3 regions of the Brevibacillus sp. 1238 genome follow, and region 1 is predicted to be linked to each of the others. Evidence: riboswitches for the same ligand, from Rfam matches in the RefSeq annotation. Region 1 holds a riboswitch; each other region holds the start of a gene.

The links. Region 1 has a riboswitch for cyclic di-AMP ahead of M2298_RS23290 (quaternary amine ABC transporter ATP-binding protein). Riboswitches for the same ligand answer to the same signal wherever they lie in the genome.
Region 2: another riboswitch for cyclic di-AMP. It lies ahead of M2298_RS21355 (C40 family peptidase); the one in region 1 lies ahead of M2298_RS23290 (quaternary amine ABC transporter ATP-binding protein).
Region 3: another riboswitch for cyclic di-AMP. It lies ahead of M2298_RS18455 (CAP domain-containing protein); the one in region 1 lies ahead of M2298_RS23290 (quaternary amine ABC transporter ATP-binding protein).

What each region holds. Positions count from the first base shown of each region.
Region 1 is NZ_JARXWC010000013.1:112,278-119,032, forward strand. It holds gene M2298_RS23260 (putative bifunctional diguanylate cyclase/phosphodiesterase) at 1-2, opposite strand, end outside; partial or broken gene kdpB (potassium-transporting ATPase subunit KdpB) at 71-1,335, opposite strand; gene M2298_RS23270 (Na-translocating system protein MpsC family protein) at 1,522-1,890, shown strand; gene M2298_RS23275 (hypothetical protein) at 1,959-2,369, opposite strand; gene M2298_RS23280 (glycine betaine ABC transporter substrate-binding protein) at 2,391-3,323, opposite strand; gene M2298_RS23285 (ABC transporter permease) at 3,320-4,162, opposite strand; gene M2298_RS23290 (quaternary amine ABC transporter ATP-binding protein) at 4,146-5,366, opposite strand; cyclic di-AMP (ydaO/yuaA leader) riboswitch at 5,799-5,945, opposite strand; gene M2298_RS23295 (ABC transporter ATP-binding protein) at 6,108-6,755, opposite strand, start outside.
Region 2 is NZ_JARXWC010000011.1:44,755-51,509, forward strand. It holds gene M2298_RS21325 (response regulator) at 1-363, opposite strand, end outside; gene M2298_RS21330 (HAMP domain-containing sensor histidine kinase) at 371-1,519, opposite strand; gene liaF (cell wall-active antibiotics response protein LiaF) at 1,533-2,423, opposite strand; gene M2298_RS21340 (class I SAM-dependent methyltransferase) at 2,438-3,016, opposite strand; gene M2298_RS21345 (PspA/IM30 family protein) at 3,109-3,804, opposite strand; gene M2298_RS21350 (LiaF transmembrane domain-containing protein) at 3,872-4,276, opposite strand; cyclic di-AMP (ydaO/yuaA leader) riboswitch at 4,580-4,716, shown strand; gene M2298_RS21355 (C40 family peptidase) at 4,721-5,248, shown strand; gene M2298_RS21360 (response regulator transcription factor) at 5,467-6,186, shown strand; gene M2298_RS21365 (sensor histidine kinase) at 6,187-6,755, shown strand, end outside.
Region 3 is NZ_JARXWC010000008.1:35,945-42,699, reverse strand. It holds gene M2298_RS18475 (phosphotransferase family protein) at 1-285, opposite strand, end outside; gene M2298_RS18470 (SDR family oxidoreductase) at 409-957, opposite strand; gene M2298_RS18465 (cold-shock protein) at 1,108-1,311, opposite strand; gene M2298_RS18460 (rhodanese-like domain-containing protein) at 1,740-2,087, shown strand; cyclic di-AMP (ydaO/yuaA leader) riboswitch at 2,172-2,330, shown strand; gene M2298_RS18455 (CAP domain-containing protein) at 2,338-3,057, shown strand; gene M2298_RS18450 (hypothetical protein) at 3,125-3,283, opposite strand; gene M2298_RS18445 (homoserine dehydrogenase) at 3,423-4,433, opposite strand; gene def (peptide deformylase) at 4,473-5,003, opposite strand; gene M2298_RS18435 (aminotransferase class I/II-fold pyridoxal phosphate-dependent enzyme) at 5,183-6,490, shown strand; gene M2298_RS18430 (DMT family transporter) at 6,712-6,755, opposite strand, start outside.

The DNA.
Region 1 (6,755 bases):
ATGATTGCTCATCGTAAAGGAGTACACAATGTATCGATTTCGTCCCTTCTCTTTTGCACTGTACATAGCGGGAGATTTGGGCGCTTCGTTCCTCCAAGTCTTTCGGGATTGTTCCTTGCCGCTCGCCCACGTAGTCACATATGGCGCGAACCGCTCCCTTCCGATATTGAACCCCTCTGTAATTCAGCCCGCTCATCCGTTCTTCTGCGGTAAACGGTACGACCTGGCCTTCGTATGCCTTCACGTCGCAAACGACATGCTTTTGCTTGGCGAGCATGAGGATCGAGCTGCCTTCTGGCGTATCGTCAAACAGAGAGGTAAGTACCGCTACCTCTATCAACTCCTTCTCCTCTGCTCCTGCGACTGGAACAAACTGCGCCGCCAGCCGATTGCCGTACGTGATCGTGCCTGTTTTGTCCAAAATAATCGTATTGACGTCACCAGCCGCCTCTACTGCCTTGCCTGACATCGCAATGACACCGAAGCGGGTAACCCGATCCATGCCTGCGATTCCGATCGCAGACAAAAGACCGCCAATCGTCGTCGGAATCAAACAAACTAACAGTACGACCAGGACAGAAATATTGAGATGAATGCCCGCATAGGCGGCGATTGGCACCAGTGTGACTACGACGATGAGAAAAATAAGCGTAAATACGATCAATACCGTATTCAGGGCGATTTCGTTTGGGGCCTTTTGCCGTTTGGCGCCTTCGATCAAGGCAATCATCCTGTCCAAAAAAGAATCGCCCGGGTTCGTAGTTATTTTGATCAAGATAGAATCACTCGTGACCCGCGTACCGCCAGTCACGGACGACTGATCACTTCCCGCCCGTTTGATTACAGGTGCAGATTCGCCTGTAATCGCTGATTCATCAATCGAAGCCAGCCCCTCGACAATTTCACCGTCGCCAGGAATGAAGTCACCCGTCTCTACCAGAACAAGATCCCCTCTTCGCAGTTCCTCCGCAGACACCACATGGATGCCCCCGTCTGCCTTCAGCCGTTTCGCCTCAGTATCTCTTTTGGCCCTGCGCAACGTATCTGCCTGCGCTTTTCCCCGCCCTTCTGCCAGTGCTTCGGCAAAATTGGCAAACAGGACGGTAACAGCAAAACCAAAAATACGCCTGTGTTCCAGCCTATCTGATTCTCTGTTCCGAAATAATGGGGGAAAAGGATCATGAGCAGGATTAGCACAGTTCCCATCTCAACCACAAACAGTACAGGATTCGATTTCATAACCAGCGGGTTTAGCTTGCGTACACTCTCCAACAAAGCTGTTCCGATTATTTTATTGTGGAATGTCGAATGCTCTTCTACTTGTTTCACGGCCATTCACCTTTCTATCCTATGAAATTCACAATTGTTCTACATGACATAAGGCGTGAACCAAATACAAAAAAATCCCCACGGCAAAAATCGTTACGATTACCACAAAATCATCCCTCCTCAGGCGTGTTGACAGCCCAAAGTCGGCTGAGTAATATAAGGCACAATGATAAATAATGGGAGGTATGGCGTTTGGCCATCTCTAACAAAAAAAAGCTGGAAGCTGAAATCAGCGAAACTTTCATCAAATTTCAACGCGACTTGATCGGACGTGGCCCTCAAGAAGCAAAAACCTACATCGTCGGCGACATGGTCCTCGTTCGCTTCAAGGGAGTGCTCACCGTTGAAGAAAAACATCTCTCCAGCCACGATAAAGGCCGTCGCATTGTAAAAGAAATGCGCGAGGTGCTTCGTGAGATGTATAGCGAGGAATCAGAAGAAATCGTAGAAAAGCTGACCGGCTGCAAAGTGCTGTCCAGTCATAGCGACATCAGCACCAAGATGGGGGAGCGAATCGAGGTTTACGTGTTGGACAAGGACCTCGAAAAAATGCTGGGCTGATTCCTCAACTGAATACCTGTGCATCGAAAAGGCGGCTCCGCCTGCTTACTGACGGAGCCTTTTTCCAATCAACCGCTGAGTTGTTCTGCCAGCCATCGATATCCCTTGTACCCTGGCTTGCTGATGATGACATAATGGGCACCTAACCCTTTGTATAAACTCGCATTTTGCTGCTCCTGTGTCAGAACGAAAATGCGGCAAGTGCCCAACTGCCGAAACAAAGTAATGAAATCACGCCCTTCTGGCCATTCGTCCACAAACAGATAGACAGACTGATAGACTAACAACTCCTCTTGATGAAGATAGCTTTCATCGAAAGAAATGGGCGACAACTTTTCTGTGCAGGAGTGACGCTCTCCCCTGATCAGCGAATAGGCAACAGGACTTTTCCGGAAGAACAGAGAGTCACTGCCTCCTCTGATCGTCTGCACAAAAGACGTGAATGCCTCTCCCACCCCAATGACCAGACAATTTTTCATGCCAGCCCCTCCTCTTCCCGTTTATTTGAGCTCCTCAATCGACTGGATGTTCATATAGCCTGGAACCACCAATCCGATTTTGGTTCCGTCCAGATTGGGGCCAAGGTCTTCCAACTGATCCCCGAACTTTTTGAGATAGCTCGCATCGGTAGAGGGAAGCCAGGCTGCTACCATCCCGTCCACATCGCCCATGGCTACGCCTGCCCACATCGGTCCAGCCTGGACCTGACTCAATTCCACCTCATATCCGAGCTTTGTCTCCAGCACTTCCTTCACTATGTGCGAACTGGCAATTTCCGAGTCCCATGCCACGTAAGCGATGGTCAGCTTTTCTTTTTGAACCGGAGCAAGCCCCTCTACCCACTTCCCGACCTTGTCTTCGTTGTTTTTCACCCACTCCGCAGCCGCTTCCTCTGGTTTTTTCCCGTCCAAAATATGTACCATCACAGCTTCCATGTCCGCAGGCTTCCATTGGAACGCGTCCAGAAACCGATAGGCGGCAGGGTGATCCTGCTTCAATCCTTTTCGAACGATGGTATGAATCTGTTCAGCTCCGCCAAAGCCGTTTTTCGGGTCCTGCAAATATTTCAGATCCAGTTTTTTGAACATCCAATGCGGCGTCCAACCCGTGATGATAATTGGTTGCTTCTGTTCGTAGGCACGCGTCAGCGCGGCAGTCATCGCCGCATCCGATCCTTCTACAAGCTGCCAGTTGTCCAGGCCGTACAGCTTCATGACTTCCTCAGTCTTCACCATCGAGCCGGCACCAGCGTCAATTCCAATGATTTTATATCCCACTGCTTCCCCAATCGCGTTCTTCGGCACCTGGACGGGATTCGGATTGTGCCCAATCGTCGCCCCTGTCGGTGTAGAGCCTTGCTGAGAGCAGCCTGCCAGCATAATAGCCGCAGCCACCACCCATGTCAGTGCATTTTTTCGCGTGAACTTGTTCATAACGCTTTTCTCTCCTTTTGTTTGGCATGCTGGGAAATGCGGTCCAGAACGATAGCAATAATCACGATCGATAACCCCGCTTCAAAACCTTTGCCGATATCCACCTGGGATACAGCCCGATAAACATCGGCTCCCAATCCTTTTGCTCCGATCATGGCGGCGATAACCACCATCGAAAGCGCAAGCATGATGCACTGGTTGACTCCCGCCATGATGGTCGTCTTCGCCAAAGGCAGTTGCACCTTCATCAACTTTTGCCATCTCGATGAGCCGAAAGCATCCGCTGCTTCTGCAAGCTCCGGCGGAACCTGACGTATGCCGAGATTCGTAAATCGGACGATCGGCGGCAGCGCAAAGATAACGGAAGCAATGACCCCTGGTACTTCGCCCAGTCCAAAAAAGAAAATGGCCGGGATCAAGTAAACGAATGCTGGCATCGTCTGCATCAAATCTAGCAACGGCATGACCAGCTTCGTGAAAGTATCGCTTCGCGCGCAGGCAATACCCGCAGGAATCCCTACAGTGATGGACAACAGGGCAGAAGCAATAACCAAGCCGAGCGTTTCGACCGTTTCATCCCAGTACCCCAGATTGGCAATGAGAAACAGCCCAAGCAATGTGAAAAACATCGAAGATCGCCCGCCAAATACCCAGGCCAGCGCCCCGAACAGCAAAATGAGAATAACAGACGGTATCGCAGCCAAAACCTCGGTAAAGTACGTGACCATTCCCGAAATGATGATCGCGATCGGATCGAACAAAATGCCTTTGTGCTGACCGAGCGCCTCAACGATTCGTTCCACCCACTCACCGATCGGCAACTTAGGCACGGAATCCATGGGGCATCACCTCTGCTCCCTGCTGCGGATTGACCTTGCCGACAAGCCCGCCGAGCACCGCTCCCTTGACAATGACGCCCAACAGACGCCGCTCCTCACCCACGACAGCAATCGGAACGTGCAAATCTGCCATCAGAGGAAACAGGCTGTTCAGACGGGCATCTGGCCCCACGCTGGGGATATCTTTTTTCATGATGGCTTCAAGCGACTCGCCCGTATTGATCGCAAGCGAAACGTCATAGGCGGTAACAAGCCCAAGCAATGCCCGCTTTTTGTCTACGATGTACAGACTGGATACCCCGTTGTCCATCATGAGCTGGAGGGCCACCCTCGCACCTTTGTCAGGAGTAATCGCTTCTGCCCTTTTCATCACGTGTTTTGCCACCAGCACTTTGGACAAGTCTGCATCCTCAACGAATTTTTTCACGAATTCATCCGCAGGATCGGTCATGATTTCTTCGGGACGCCCGACCTGGATGAAGCGACCGTCTTTCATCAGGGCGATCCGGTCACCGAGCCGCAATGCCTCATGCAGATCGTGAGTAATGAACAAAATAGTCTTTTTCATCGTTAGCTGAAGCTCTAGCAGCTCATCCTGCATGTCTTTTCGAATCAGCGGATCAAGGGCACTGAACGCTTCGTCCATCAGCAAAATGTCGGGATTGTTGGCGAGCGCCCGGGCCAGGCCGACCCTCTGCCTCATTCCGCCGCTCAATTGATCAGGGAAGGCATTTTCCCACTCGGAAAGCCCGACGAGCGCAAGCGCTTCGCGTGCTTTTTCTTGCCTCAATCCATGCGGTACTTGCTGAATCTCCAAACCGAATTCGATGTTTTCCCGTACCGTTCGCTGTGGGAAGAGCGCGAAATTTTGAAAAACCATGCCGAGCTTTCTCCTGCGTACCTCGCGCAAATGAGCCGGCTTCATACCAATGAGTTCTTCGCCATCGATCTGAACGCTCCCAGTGGTTGGCTCAATCAGGCGGTTGCAAAGTCGGATCAAGGTAGATTTGCCGCTGCCTGACAGCCCCATAATGACGAAAATTTCGCCCTCTGCTACCGAGAAGCTGATCTGGTTCACACCGATCGATTGCCCTGTCTCTTTAAAAATTTGCTCCTTTGTCCATCCTTGCTCCAACAGCTTTAACGCTGCCTGCGGCTGCTTGCCAAACACTTTCGTCAATTGCCTGACTGTCATTTTGGGCATGAGCCTTTCCTCCCTTTCTTGTTTTCCCAAATGAAAAAACCTGCGAAGTTCCGCTTCCAACCGGACGAACCACCTGCAGACGCTGCCGCTTGTGTACGCTCGATTTTTGCAGAACTAACGCAGGCTTACCTAATACCTGGCGCCCCTGTGCAAAAGGCTCCCTGTACGCTGTCTTCCTGATTTCGCTGTTCGTTTTTTGGTTTCATGCACCGGGTTTATGCTGAAATTCATTTGCCGCCCGCCATCCTCGCACATCGACATGCACGCGTATGACAAAAGCCACACATGAAAATCGCCATAAAAAATAGACCTATTTCATCCTTTTTCTCAAGAACAAAGGTCCCAAAGAAAAAGTCTGAAATGGCCTATAAACGCGCCCGAAGAGGACCGCTCCTCTTTTTTCGCATCATTGCCCAGACTTCATCGCTTCATGAACCTTCCCTGCTTTGGCCGACGAGGTTAGCTGACGGGTAGGATGGCAGAGAAGACTTATCTCATCCCTCCTGATTGCTCAGGATTAACCCCAAAAGATTGGTTCCCCCGCTTCCGGGTTGCCCCGGAACTAGGCCGTATGAAATGTTTGAATCAGATTCGGTAATGTGATTTGATTATACGCCTGCTGCCAATTATTGTGAATGCTCGCTTCTGCCTGCTTGCCTCATGCTTGATCGTTCTTTATTTATATCCTGACATTAGCTATCGGTTGCTCACCAATGAAAGCTATTTCGCCTGCTTTCCAGCTTACACGCAAATGCTCACCAGTACAGAATCATCGTAAGCAAACCGCTCGCTAATATCGGTGACCACTTCCCATTCCTCTTCCCCGACGCGAATCGAGTAAATCAGCTCCCGGCCCTGAAACTGGACGTGAGCGACCTTGCCCATGATCCCGTCCGCGCCTTGTTGCCAGGTGGACAGCTTCAACTGGTCCGGGCGAACAGGCAATACTTGCTGATCGAAAAAAGCGGAAAAATCACGCGAAACGGTGATCGGCAACGATGACGCTCCCTGTTTTTCCAGCAAAAAGGTGTTCGCGGCAGCCCAGTTCCCTTTTAAAAAGTTGGCTCTGCCGACAAACTTGGCGACAAACGGCGACTCCGGGGCGTAGTAAATGTCGTGCGGAGTGCCTGCCTGCTCAACTCTGCCGCCCTTCATCACGACAATGCGATCAGCCATGGCCAGTGCCTCGGATTGATCGTGCGTCACATAGACAATCGACGTACCCAGTTCGCGGTGAATGAACTGGATTTCTTTTCGCATCTGCATGCGCAGCTCGGCGTCCAGACTGCTCAACGGTTCGTCCATCAGCAACAAGGTCGGATTGAACACGATGGCGCGCGCCAGCGCCACACGCTGCTTTTGCCCACCGGAAAGCTGACTGGGGAACCG
Region 2 (6,755 bases), on a different contig from region 1:
TCCGGCCGCTGCCGAACGGATGGCCTTCGCGATCTCCGCCGCCCGCGAAGTTTTCAGCAAGTAGCTGAAAGCCCCCGCTTCAATAACCGGATATACCTTCTCGTCATCAATGAAGCTGGTGAGAACGATGACCTTGCTGGCCGGACATGCTTCGCGAATGCGTCTGGTCGCTTCCACGCCACCAATGCCTTCCATGACCAAATCCATGAGGACAACATCCGGCCGCAGCTCGACAGCCATCCGCACACCTTCTTCACCACTGCCCGCTTCTGCCACAACCTCGATATCATCCTCTGTTGACAGGTAAGCCGCCAGTCCCATCCGTACCATCTCATGATCATCTACCAGTAATACGCGAATCACAGCATTTTCACCCTTCCCGTTCCGGCTGTAGCATCAGGGGAATCCGCACCTCTATTTGCGTTCCCTTGCCGACCGCTGAATAAATCTCCATCGAGCCGCCTACTTCTGCCACTCGCTCCTGCATACTGCGCAGTCCGTATGACGTCATCTTTTCCCCATCCGGGTCAAAGCCGACACCATCATCTGTCACCCGCAATCGCACCTGCTCCTGCAAAGTGAACAGCTTGACCGCGATCAGGCTGGCCTTGGCGTGTCGCAGCGTATTGGACAAAGACTCTTGCAAAATGCGAAACAAGTGGTCTTCGATGCCGCTTGGCAGCCCTTCGACGTCTTCAATCTCCCACGTCAGTTCCATTGTATTTTTACGAGTCAGCTCTTCTAAAAGTTCCATCATCGCTTCTTTCAGCGATTTGTTTTGCAGCGTGGCCGGGCGCAGATGCAACAGTAACGCCCTCATCTCAGCCTGAGCCGCTGCTGCCATCTCCTCGACCAGCTCGATTTGCTGGGCTGCCCGTTGCGGATTTTTCTCCACCAGCCGCTTCATCGCCGCTGTCGTCATCGCGATGGCAAACAACTGCTGACTGACTGCATCATGCAGTTCCCTTGCCAAACGCTGGCGCTCCTCTGTCACGGCTGCCTGTTTGACTTGCTCCGCCAAAGCAGCGTTATGGTTGGAAAGTCGCTGCAAAGACGCGACCTGCTCCTCCCACTGCGAAGCCAGGCGGTTCAACTGCCACCCCAGTTCGCCGACCTCGTCGACGCCCAGATCGGGCACACGGTAGGACAGCATTCCCCGTCCCAGCTTCATGGCTGCTTCCCACAGCACGCCAAGCCGTTTTTTCAACAAATTCCCGAAGATATAGGAAATAATCAGGGCAACCAGCACACCGACAGGAAGCGATATGACAAAAGCGACCAGCTGGACCAACCCGTCAGGCTGTGTGGGCAAGGCCAAGCCCAAGTAATCCTGCATCCACAAGACGACTCTCGGGTCACTGATCAGCCTGCTGTATGCGCGATGAACCTCCGGCATGTCTTTCCAGGAAAAATAGAGCCAAAAAAAGCAAACAAACGAAACCGTAACTGCACTTGCGGCGAGCAGGACGCCGTAGCGCACATATTGCCACTGAATACTCGCTAATCGCTGTCGACGCATCCGCCAGTACCTCCTAGATGTACTTGACTTTTATATCGCCGACAAGCAGCGAGATATGCAAATTCACTTTTTGAGCCGCCTCCTCGTATTGCTCGGAACGAATCATCACACTCCGGTTGATCCCTCCCTGGCGGTGGCTCAATACTTCCAGGTCGCCCAGACTCAGCTCGGCGTTCACAGAAACCGGAAGATCGACAGGGACATAAACGGTGACATCCCCTACCCATCCTTCCACAATAAGAGCGGCCTCGTCCTGCATCAAAACCGCGCGGGACAGATCAATCACCACATCCCCGATCCCGTGCCATACATGCAAGGTGCTCAACTCAAAACGCCCGGAAGTCAGATGATAATCGCCAATCAACGAACTGCGAGAATCTTTGGGCAAAATTCGTTCACGCCCAGTTTCCTCTTCCTTCTCAAGCAGCTTGCTGCGGGAAGGCTTCCACTTGCTCAAGCTGTCCAGCCATTGTGCAGCGTCATGCCGAATGCCGTTGTGTGTATGAACAGGCTGATCCTCGCTAGTCATAGCCGGACCAGAAGGCTCTTCCCGTTGTTCCGGAAACGGGGGAAAGGAAGCCCGGTTCCCGCCCCCTCTCGTTTTGCCGCGAATCAATCGGAAGCCAAAATAAATCAACAGGATGGGAACTGCCAGTTGGAACAAGTCATCCACACCGATACCGAACCACATGTCCAGAGCAATAATGATTCCCAAACTGAACAGAATGCCGCCGCCAATCCGTTTGTTCTGACCCCAGAGGCGAACGCCGAAGTAGACGAGCACCATCGGCCACAGATCAAACAGACCGAACGAAATGATATGCAAACTGTCTAATAAAAGGCCGATGCCTGTCAAAATGATCAGGACGCCAGCCAACATTGTGTGCAAGCGGGACAGTTTCACAAAAGTCTCCTCTCTTACGCCCCATGCCGATCTTTTTCACTTTGTCTGTTTCGACACGTATAAATGAATGCAGGTGGGATATTCAGCAAGGTGAAGTCTGTCTCTACCCAAGGAAAACGCGCCTGCAGCTCAGCCTGGAGTTGTAGCGAATATTGGAATGTAATGAACAGGCCGCCTGGTTTTAATACGTTTTGTACTTCATCCAGAATGGCTGCTCGCAACTCTTGTGGGAAATTGGCAAACGGCAGGCCGGAAATGATGACATCTGCCTTGCCAAGCTCCATCTCCTGCAAATATTGTCCGAGTCTCGTCGCTTCCTCCCTGACAGGAAGATCAGGAAAGCGTGATTGAAGGATGGATCGAAACTGGCTGTCACGCTCCACAAGCACATAGTCGGTATCCGGATTGATATTTTGATAAATGGTTTGGGTAAAAGCTCCTGTGCCAGGTCCCAGCTCCAGAATAACATCCGTTGAAGCCCAATTGACGCTGCTCAACATTCGCTCACATAAAAACCGCGAACTCGGGATCACGCTGCCGACACGCCCAGGCTCAGCGATGAACCTTCGCAAAAAGACCATGAAGTCTGCCAAGAATCGTACCTCCTAGGGGAAAAGCAGCCTGCTATACAGGCTGCCTGATTGACACACTCTATTCTACAACCAATCCCCCAGTTCCTGTCCAATCAAGATTGTTCCGGCTGGGCGGACACTGGTTTTTTCTGTTGAAGCGATGCCTTGATGTTTGCCAGTTCTGTATCCAGATCGTCTTTTTCCAACTCAGAAAGCGCGTTCTCCCAAGCGAGGTTTGTCTGGCGCCATTGACCGCTCATTTGCGCTTCGGCTTCCATGCGCAGCACTTTTTCCTCCATGCGAGCAAAGCCGCGGCCTGCGGACTGATTTCCGATTCCCACTACGGCATGATTCACTTGCTTTTGTGTACGAGCTACCTGTGCCCGAGCCATCAGCGTGAATTTTTTCGCACGCATTTTATAGAACTCTTCCTTCAGCTCAGCCAGCTTCTCGCGCATTTGCGTAGCTGCCTCGGATGCTGCCAAGTACAGTGTCTCATACTCTGCTGCACGCGCCTCGTATTGCTTTTTGTCTGCAAGTGCACGGCGAGCAAGTTCATCTTCCCCTTCTGTCAGAGCGAGCTTCACTTGACGATCGCGTTTGTCGATCAGTGTGTTCGCTTCATCCAGTTGTTGGCGGAATTTCTTTTCCAGTGCTACCTGACGGGCGACAGCCACTTCGACTTGTCCGATTTCCACTTCCATATCTCGCATGTATTGATTCAGCATCACTACCGGATCTTCCATGGAATCCAAAGCGTCATTCACCGAAGCTACTGTCAGGTCACGCAAACGTTTAAAAATACTCATGTTTATTTCCTCCTCATCATATCACATCGTGTTATTTCATCCAAAAGCTCTCGCGACTTGAGCAACTCTATGGCTGGCGACGGGTCACATCTTTTTCCCAGGCGTCCAGCGCGTCTTCTTTCAATACTTTTTGGGCCCACTGACGCTCCCAGGCAGGTGGCGCTTCTTTGGGGACATGACTGGGGCGCAGTAAGCGATACCCCAGATAAATCACACCAATGGCCAGTAAGCCGTGGAACAGCAGATGGAGCTTGCCAATCAGCATCAGGAACCCGAAGAGGAAGATCACGATTCCCCAGAAACGCGAACCGGATTGTCCCATAATCTTTCGAGCGCCGTACAGCATGATGACCCCGGGAATCAAAATCCCGATCAGGTCACCGAAGTCGATTCCGATTTGATCCAGCAGAACCAACCCGCCGATTAGCAAGAGAACCAGCCCGAGCAAAACCTTTCCAGACCGTTCACTCATTGCTCGCTTACCTCCTATTCTCTTGTGCATGTGGTGCTTGCTAACTTATGCCCTTATTGTAGCCCCCCGGATAGGCTTTCCATAACGGGCGTGCGGTTGGTTTTTCCCTCCGTCCTTGGACGGAGAGCACTTCCTGCCATAATCGGACGAGCCTGTTTTCGCCCCATTCCAACCGCTCTTGCAATGTCGAAACAAAACGTTACACCTTTAGACAGGATTTTGTGACAAAAATATGAACAAGCAGTCAAAAAAAAGGAAAAATCGGACAAGCAGCGAATCTTCGTAGAGTGCGTGTAAAAAAACATCGAAAAATAGCCGAATTCCGCATGTCGGAAACGGGGGAACCAGTTTTTTGGGGTGAATAGTTGCGTTAGGCAACTTAGGGCGTCCTTTCGACCGAACCCTTCAGCTAACTTCGTAGGCTCACGAAAGGAGCAGTTTCTTTTGCGCAAGGTGGTACTATCTTTATTTATGGCTGGATTGCTTGCTATGGGAGCGGGCGCTGCACATGCGGCGGAGAACACGACACTCGAAGAGGTTGTCGATGATCTGTACGGCGTTCCTTACAAATCTTCAGGCACATCCAAAAAAGGCTTTGACTGCTCCGGTTTCACACGCTACGTATTTGACGCGTTAGGTGTAGACCTGCCGCACAATTCTGCCTCTCAATATGAGTACGGTACAGAAGTTGCACGGAAAGACTTGCAACCAGGAGATCTTGTGTTCTTTAATACAAACGGACGAAGCATCTCTCACGTGGGCATCTACATCGGGGACGGCACATTCGTGCATTCGGAATCCGGCCGCGGAGTCGTCAACACCAAGTTGAACGACCCGTACTACTGGAGCAAGCGTTTTGTTGGTGCCAAGCGCATCAGCTCGCCTGTTCTGGAAGCAAAGGCGGACACTCCGAAAAAGGAAAACGCGGTGCAAGCTGCATCGTTGCCGGAAAATCAACCAAAAAAGAAGTAGTTCGGCAAAAACATAAGAGCCAGGGACAATCGTCTCTGGCTTTTTCTGACGAAATTTAGTACCAGGTCTAAATAGGTGCCCTTACTTATAAGGAAATAAGCATGAATGAAGGGATACTTGTTCCTATTCTGTGAAAGCATGTTATGATAGACAAGGCTGATTCTTTTTTGCCATGATACTTGTTCACTTATTAATAGAAGTAACTGGGGGTAATTCCGGTGAAAGATCACATTTTAATCGTTGACGACAATCAGGAGATTATTGAACTGCTTGAAGATATTTTGGAAAACGAAGGCTTTCAGGTCTCCTCTGCGGAAAATGGCGAGGATGCACTTGCCCTGCTCAGCCAGGGAGAGCGGCCTAATCTCATTCTGCTCGATATCATGATGCCTAACATGAGCGGCTACGAGCTGTGCTCGCAAATCCGTCGCGAATGGGACTTGCCTATTTTGTTTCTCAGCGCCAAAAGCAAGGCCGTAGACAAAGTAGTCGGTTTTGAAATCGGGGCCGATGATTACATTACGAAGCCGTTTGACACGGAAGAACTGCTCGCCCGCATACGCGCCCATCTGCGCCGCTACGAGCGCATCCGCAAGCATACCGAGGAGCAGCCGGAAAAAGACGCCTCCGGTTCCCCGATCACGGTTTTGAAGTTCAAGGATTTGGAAATCCATAAAGAAACGTATTCCGTCTACGTCAACAACCAAAAGATCGAGTTGTCCACGAAAGAGTTTCAACTGCTGACTTTTCTCGCTGAAAATGCGGGTATCGTCTTCACGCGGGAACAAATTTACGACCGCGTCTGGGGCTATGGCTACGGCTCGCTCAATACGGTGACGGTACACATCAAAAACTTGCGCGAGAAGCTGGAAACAGAGCGGCAATTCATCAAAACTCAGTGGGGGACGGGCTACGTATTCATCGGGGAGAAGCTTTAGATGAGCCTCCGCAAAAAACTGTTTCTTTCTTTTATCGCGTTGATTACGCTCAACATCTTGCTGTTCAAGTTCGTTTTTCAGGACATCATCATCGACCAGTTGAAAAACGACCGTCACAACCAGTACCAGGCAGAAAAGGATGCGGCAGAAAAGGTCCGGGTCAACCAACTGCTGCGCTCCAGCAACTTCAAGGACCCGATCGAGCGCCAGGAGCTGGAGAAGCAGTTGCCAGAAGACGTCATGTACCGGATGGTCGTGAAGGACGCGAGCGGCAACACGATTTACCACAGGCCGTCAAAAGCCTACTCCTTGAAGCTGTCCCTCCCTTCCACCACGAAAAGCGACCTGAAAGTCGTGGCAGAATACCATTTTCAGCAAGAGCCTCCCCGTGAAGGCGAGATTGTCATCTATTTCTACACGGACGATTACGACATTATGGGCACAACCGGAGTCTCGATGATGCTCTGGTTTATTTACGGAAGCCTCGTGCTGGTCGGCTTGCTGTTGCTCACTCTGTTCGTCCGCTGGATTTTGCGTCCGGTTAGCGAACTGGCCCGTGTCACGCAGGA
Region 3 (6,755 bases), on a different contig from region 1:
GTAACTCACGAGCATGTAGCAAATCCCCAGCTCTTTTTGCACGCCAAAAGCAAGCGGCTTGGAGGCCCGGATCGGATACGACGCAAGCGACTGCAAGACAGCAAATTCCTGCGCTTTTTGCTCAGCCTGCTGCTCGCTTGCGACTCGGAGCACCACAGTACGCCCTTCTGGCAAATCGACACGGTACTTTTTGTCTGCGGAATGTCCTTTTTTGATTTCGTTCACGCTCACAGCCTGTTGCAGCAGCGGAACGGCCTTTTGCAGCGATTCCAACCATTCTTCCATCTTGTTCCCTCCCCGTTCTTGCTTGAAAGACAGCATTCTCGATTATACGGGAGAACAAGCGTGTATGGGTAGAGAAAAAAGACGCCGGGATGCATCTCCCAACGCCTTGTCTTTTCGTTATCGTTATCGGGCTGTCCAACCGCCGTCAATGACCAATTCTGTACCTGTTACGAAGCTGGATTCATCAGAAGCGAGATACAGGACACCATAAGCGATATCTTCCGGTTTGCCCAATCGCGGCAACGGCGTTCCCCTTTCAAACATTTGTCCAGCCCCGTGATCGAGCGTTTCCTGGATCATCGGCGTCACGATAATTCCCGGGTGAACGGAATTGACGCGGATGTTGTCTGGAGCCAGCTCGACAGCAGACGCTTTGGCAAGCGAGCGAAGCGCCCCTTTTGCCGCCGTATACGCATTCGTGTAGTTCAGGGCAACCAAGCCAGCGATGGACGAGATGTGAATGACGGAGCCGCCGCCCGCTTTCTTCATTTCTGGCACCGCGTATTTCATCCCGAGCATGCAGCCTGTCAAGTTGATGCTCATCACTTTGTTCCACTGCTCCACGTCGAACTGTTCCAGCTTTTGATCCGTACTGACGCCAGCGTTGTTGACCAGTACGTCTACTTTGCCAAAAGTGGCGACTGCTTTTTCCACGACCTGTGGTTCGAACACGACATGCCGTACACACCGAAATTCATGGCGACGAATTTGCTCGTCATGGCTACCAAAGGAGCTTATGTAAACAATCCGTTTCTGTAATTCGTTCCCGCAGACACAAAAAAGAAACTGCCCACTCAGGACAGTTTCTTTTATAAAGGAGGTTTACAGTTTTGTTACGTTCTCAGCTTGTGGGCCACGGTTGCCAGTTACGATGTTGAACTGAACGCGTTGACCTTCTTCCAAAGTTTTGAAGCCGTCACCTTGGATTGCGCTGTAGTGTACGAAAACGTCGTCTCCGCCTTCTACTTGAATAAAGCCATAACCTTTTTCTGCGTTAAACCATTTAACTGTTCCGTTCGATTGCATGTAAAAAAACCTCCAAAAGTCAATTTGAATATGCAGTCATATTTACCGAGGCAAATAAAGCTCACATATCATGAAGAAATACTCCAACATCTGATTGCAATACGCCTTCATGATATGTGAATTTATTCTACTTCGACAATATGAAAGTGTCATAGGACGGAACTGCCATGTTAAAACCAAAACTTTTTGAAAACCTAAAACGACGAAAGCCCTTCCTCTCTCCCATCCTTGCGGCTCCGATGACCGCGCCAGTGTGAATCGGGAATCCAAAAACGTTATCCATCAGCATCATTATGCACCTCGATGAATTAGGCTTAATTATTCAAGTAATACTATCATTCTATCATACAAATACGCTATAATCAACTATTTAGATGCTACACGGCCCGTTTCTCACCTGATACACTAAGGTTCTGGAGGGATGATTCATGTCAAAAGAAGTGTATACAAAGCAAGAAATCAAGCAACTTTTGGAAAAGGGTACTCCGATTTTGTTCCTTGATGTTCGCGACGAAGCCAAATTTCAGACAGGCAGTGTGGAAAGCAAATTCGCTGACACGCGAAATGTTCCATACGTGCACATGCTTGCGCAGGGCGCCAAACTATTAGATGAAGAAACAGAACGGGCCGTCAAAGAAAGACAGATCATCACTGTATGCACAACGGGAAATAAAGCCCAAAAAGCGGCAGCTTTGCTGCGCGAGCACGGATATGAGGCAAAAGCGCTGCTCGGCGGATTGACAGCGTGGAAGGACGACGAAGACGAAGCGAAATAAACGCACTAGCACCAACGTTTCCAGCAGATTGGCAGATATTACTCCTTTATTTCGGGCGGGATGGTCTGATATTCTGGGTCATGCCAAACCAATACGCCGAAACTTCCTCACGAATGGAAGTGCGGGGGATCTTTTACGCGGGTCAACAAAACCCGCTATGGGGTGAATCGCTCGAAGGAGCGTAGGGTTGTTTCCTCAACCCGAATCCGACAACTAACCTCGTAGGCCAAAAAAAGGAGACGATGTGAATATGAAACGTTTTGGAGCTACTGCCATCGCCATGACTCTGGGATTGGGCTTGGCCTTGACCGGATTTACTACTTCTGCTTCTGCTGCAACTTCCGCAAACTGCCCGTTGAAAAACGGTAACAGTACACCATATCAATTTTCCTATCAATGGATTCCATATGCGGGACAATTGCCTTTTGCATCCAATGCCCAGCAAAATCAGGTTGTTGTTCCACCAGTAAAGCAAGTACCTGTTCAGCAGCAGCCAGTGCAAAAGCCCGTACAAAAACCAGTGCAAACAGCACCGCAAGCACCTGCGCAACCAGTTGCAACTACACCTGCGGCTCCAACCGGACAAGCTGACCAGGCTAAAATAGGAGATTTTGCCAAGCAAGTCGCTGATCTCGTCAATCAGGAACGCGCCAAAGCAGGACTGGCTCCCGTGACGATGGACGCTTCTTTGTCCAAAGTGGCACTTGCAAAAGCAGCGGACATGTCGAACAACAACTACTTCGACCATACAAGCCCTACGTACGGTTCGCCATTTGACATGATGAAGCAGTTTGGCATCTCTTATATGGCTGCGGGCGAGAACATCGCCATGGGTCAACGCAGCCCTGAAGAAGTCATGACGCAATGGATGAACAGTGATGGCCACCGCAAAAACATTATGAACCCGGCCTTTACCAAAATCGGTGTCGGATACACGAACGGCTACTGGGTTCAAGAATTTATCGGATAAAACAATCGTTTCACACGAAAGCCGGGTTTCTCTTCGCACAAAGAGACCCGGCTTTTCTCGTGTGGAGCTAGCCTTGCTCCGTATTTGCCGCGTTTTTCGCTTCGGGGGTGCAGCCGCAACCTTTCTGCTCGTCAAACAGAGCGACATCCTTTTGGTTCATCTTCTGTTTGGTCGGATAGGCAGAAACTTGTTGCAGTTCGGCATTGACATCAGATGATTGCTTCATCGTATGGCCCCCTCGCCGCTATTTGGATAGTTTGTGGTACATCGGTAGTATGCGCGTGAAAGCAGCAAATACATGCCTGCCGATCGCTGGAAAACAGACGAAGCTTGCTCAGGGCTGTTGCCGTTTAGGAGCTGCGCTTTTACTTGCTGAGAATATGCTCCAGGTCTTTCAGCGCTGCGGCTGCCGCTGCTACAGGGTCTGACTTCCCGCCGACCACCATCAGCTCTCCCATCACATCGGTTTCGACCCGAATCGCCTTCGTAGTGCCTTTTACACGGGCAAAAGGGTGACTCGCTTCAACCGCTTTCAATTCTACAGCCGCTTGAATCCCGTCCGCAGTCGGTTTGATCGTCCCGATCAGCTTGGGCACACGCCCGCTTTGTTTCCACTCCGCTATTTGTTCCACTGTCACCTCGCGTACGCTGGCCCGCGGGATGTCGGACAGCTTGATTGGAGCAGCGAACGCAGCATTGGCCAAAATCGTCAGCTTGGATGCGGTGTCAAAGCCTTCGATGTCATATGTCGGGTCAGGCTCTGCGATTCCCATCGCTTGCGCCCGCCGGATCGCCTCTTCGCTGCTGATCCCTTCTTCCATCATGCTCGTCAGCACAAAATTGGTCGTTCCGGTAAAAATGCCTTCTACGTGCCTGATTTCACAGCCAGCCAAATTGTAGGTGAACAGGTCGATGGTCGGCAAAGCCGCCGCAGTCGCCCCGCTGATTTTCAACTGGACGCCTTGCTCTTTTGCCAAAGCGGACAAGCCGCTGTAATCGACGACGAGCGCACCTTTTGACACGGCAATGGCGTGCATTCCTTTTGCGAGCGCCTGGCGGATAAAGCCAAGGCTCGCTCCTCCCGTTTGGACATCGGACGGCCCGGCTTCGATCAAGATGTCCGCTTCTGTTTTCGCCAACCATGCTTCGGCGTTCCATGCCGAAGCAGCCGCTTTCTTTTCTTGCGCAAATGCGTTCAAGCCCTCTTCCGCAAGTCCATGCGGATCGTATAAGCCGCCAATTGAGCGGGCGACGCCGACAAGCCTGACGTCAGCCTGGTACAACTGGCGGTAACGGTCCTTACGTTCTTGCAGCAGTCGCGCGATTTGCTTGCCTACGGTTCCGAACCCTGTTAATACGATGTTCCAACGCTTCATTTGTCATTCTCCTTGTTGTCGCAAAACATCAAGCGCTTGTCATGCTTGTCGGTAGACGTCTCTTCTGTATGCCAGGATCGCGTTGGCGTCTTTTGGCCTGAGCTGTTTGCCCGTTTTCGCAGAGTACAGTGCTTCTACATGATCGATGAACAAAATTCCTTCCAGATGATCCAGCTCATGCTGAAGACAACGCGCGAAAAAATCTTCTGCCTCAAAGACGTGCTTCTCGCCGCTGCGCGTCTCTGTCCGCACTTTTACAGAGCGTGCCCGACTCACGATCCCGATCACCCCCGGAATCGACAGGCAAGCTTCTGGACCTATCTGAACGCCGCTCACGTCCACAATCTCCGGGTTGATCAGCTCGACAAGGCCGCTGCCGCAATCCAGCACCACCAGCCGCTGCAAAACGCCGATTTGCACAGCCGACAATCCGGCCCGTCCTTTTTTGGCGTACAGCGTATGCTTCATGTCTTGCAAAATCGTTTCTGTCTGGGGAGTCATGGATGTCACTTTTCTCGACCTGTCGCGCAAAATCGGATTCCCTAATAGAACGATACTCCGTTCTGCCATCGGTACAATCCCTCCTGCCCCTCTATGTGTTTACAACGTAGCAAACGTTTTCACCCATTGTCAAAAGAATCCGTTCAAAAATCTGAAAAATCCCTGCCTGCTAGATGACAAATGCATGTAGATGCGCTATCTTTATTGTTGATGATAAACAGATGTTCCAAAGGAAGAGGGAGGCTACCATGCATTCACTGGCATCACAGCTGAATGAGACGATTCAGCGGGAAAATCCACACGTTTTTGAGATGATGTCCAACATCGGCAAGCTGATTTACTTTCCAAAAGAAGGAATTCTGAGCCAATCGGCTGAAGCGAAAGCAAAAGCGAAAAAATACAATGCAACAATCGGGATCGCCCTGGAAAATGGCCAACCGATGCACCTGAAAGTGATTCAAGACAATCTGTCGGCCTATGCGCCAAAAGATTTGTACGAGTACGCTCCTCCTGCCGGAAAGCCTGAGCTGCGTGCAGCATGGCGGCAAAAAATGATGGAGGAACAGCCTTCGCTGGCGAACCTGACGTTCAGCAATCCGATTGTCACCAACGCTTTGACCCACGGCCTGAGCGTGGTTGCAGACCTGTTTGCGGACAACGGCGACAGCGTCATCATCCCGGACAAAAACTGGGAAAACTACGAGCTGACTTTCTCCATCCGTCGCGGTGCTGAAATGGTCTACTATCCATTGTATAACGATGAGATGAAGTTTAATGCCTCCGGATTGCGTGAAGCGATTTTGGCGCAAAAAGATAAAGGAAAAGCGATTGTCGTCCTGAACTTCCCGAACAACCCGACAGGGTACACGCCAGGGGCAGAAGAAGGCCGTCAAATCGTGGCAGCGCTCAAGGAAGGAGCAGAAGCGGGCATCAACATCGTAGCCGTAACAGACGATGCGTACTTTGGCCTGTTCTTCGAAGACTCCATGCACGAGTCGCTGTTCCCAAGCCTGGCAAACGTACATCCGCGCATCCTCCCTATTAAAGTAGATGGCGCGACCAAAGAAGAATACGTTTGGGGCTTCCGCGTCGGCTTTATCACATATGCAGCTCCTTCCAGCGACCTGCTCGCCGCGCTGGAGCAAAAAACATTGGGCATTATCCGCGCAACCATTTCCAGCGGATCTCACCCATCGCAAACATTCGTCCTGCAAGCTCTCACCTCTCCTGAGTTCAAGGCACAAAAACAGGAGAAGCTGGAAATCATGAGAGGCCGCGCCAACCGCGTGAAGCAACTGCTCGACAGCGGCAAATTCGACGACGCCTGGGGCTACTATCCGTTCAACTCCGGTTACTTCATGTGCCTCAAGCTGAAAACCGTCGAAGCGGAAGCATTGCGCCAGCACTTGCTGGAACAGTACGGCGTAGGTACGATCGCTCTCGGCCAAACCGATCTGCGCATCGCTTTCTCTTGCATCGAAGAGGACAACATCGACGATCTGTTCCAATTGATCTACAGCGGCGTCAAAGACTTGGAAAAAGCAGTGGCAAAATAAGCACAAAAAGCGTTTTGGCCCCCTAGCCAAAGCGCTTTTTTCTTGTCCGCCGCGATGTTTCTGCTGTTTTTCCACGAGCGTCACCAGCCCGATGAACGGAAAGCCTGACGCGTAAATCCAGTCTAGGATCGAAAAGCTCGCGCCGCCAATCACGGCTCCACGACTCCGCCCAGCTAGGTCAACCCCTGCCGCGGCTTATTCATATTTTTCAACAAACTGAATTATCCCTCTATTCTCGTCTCGGTACGCCGAATCCGCTGCGTTC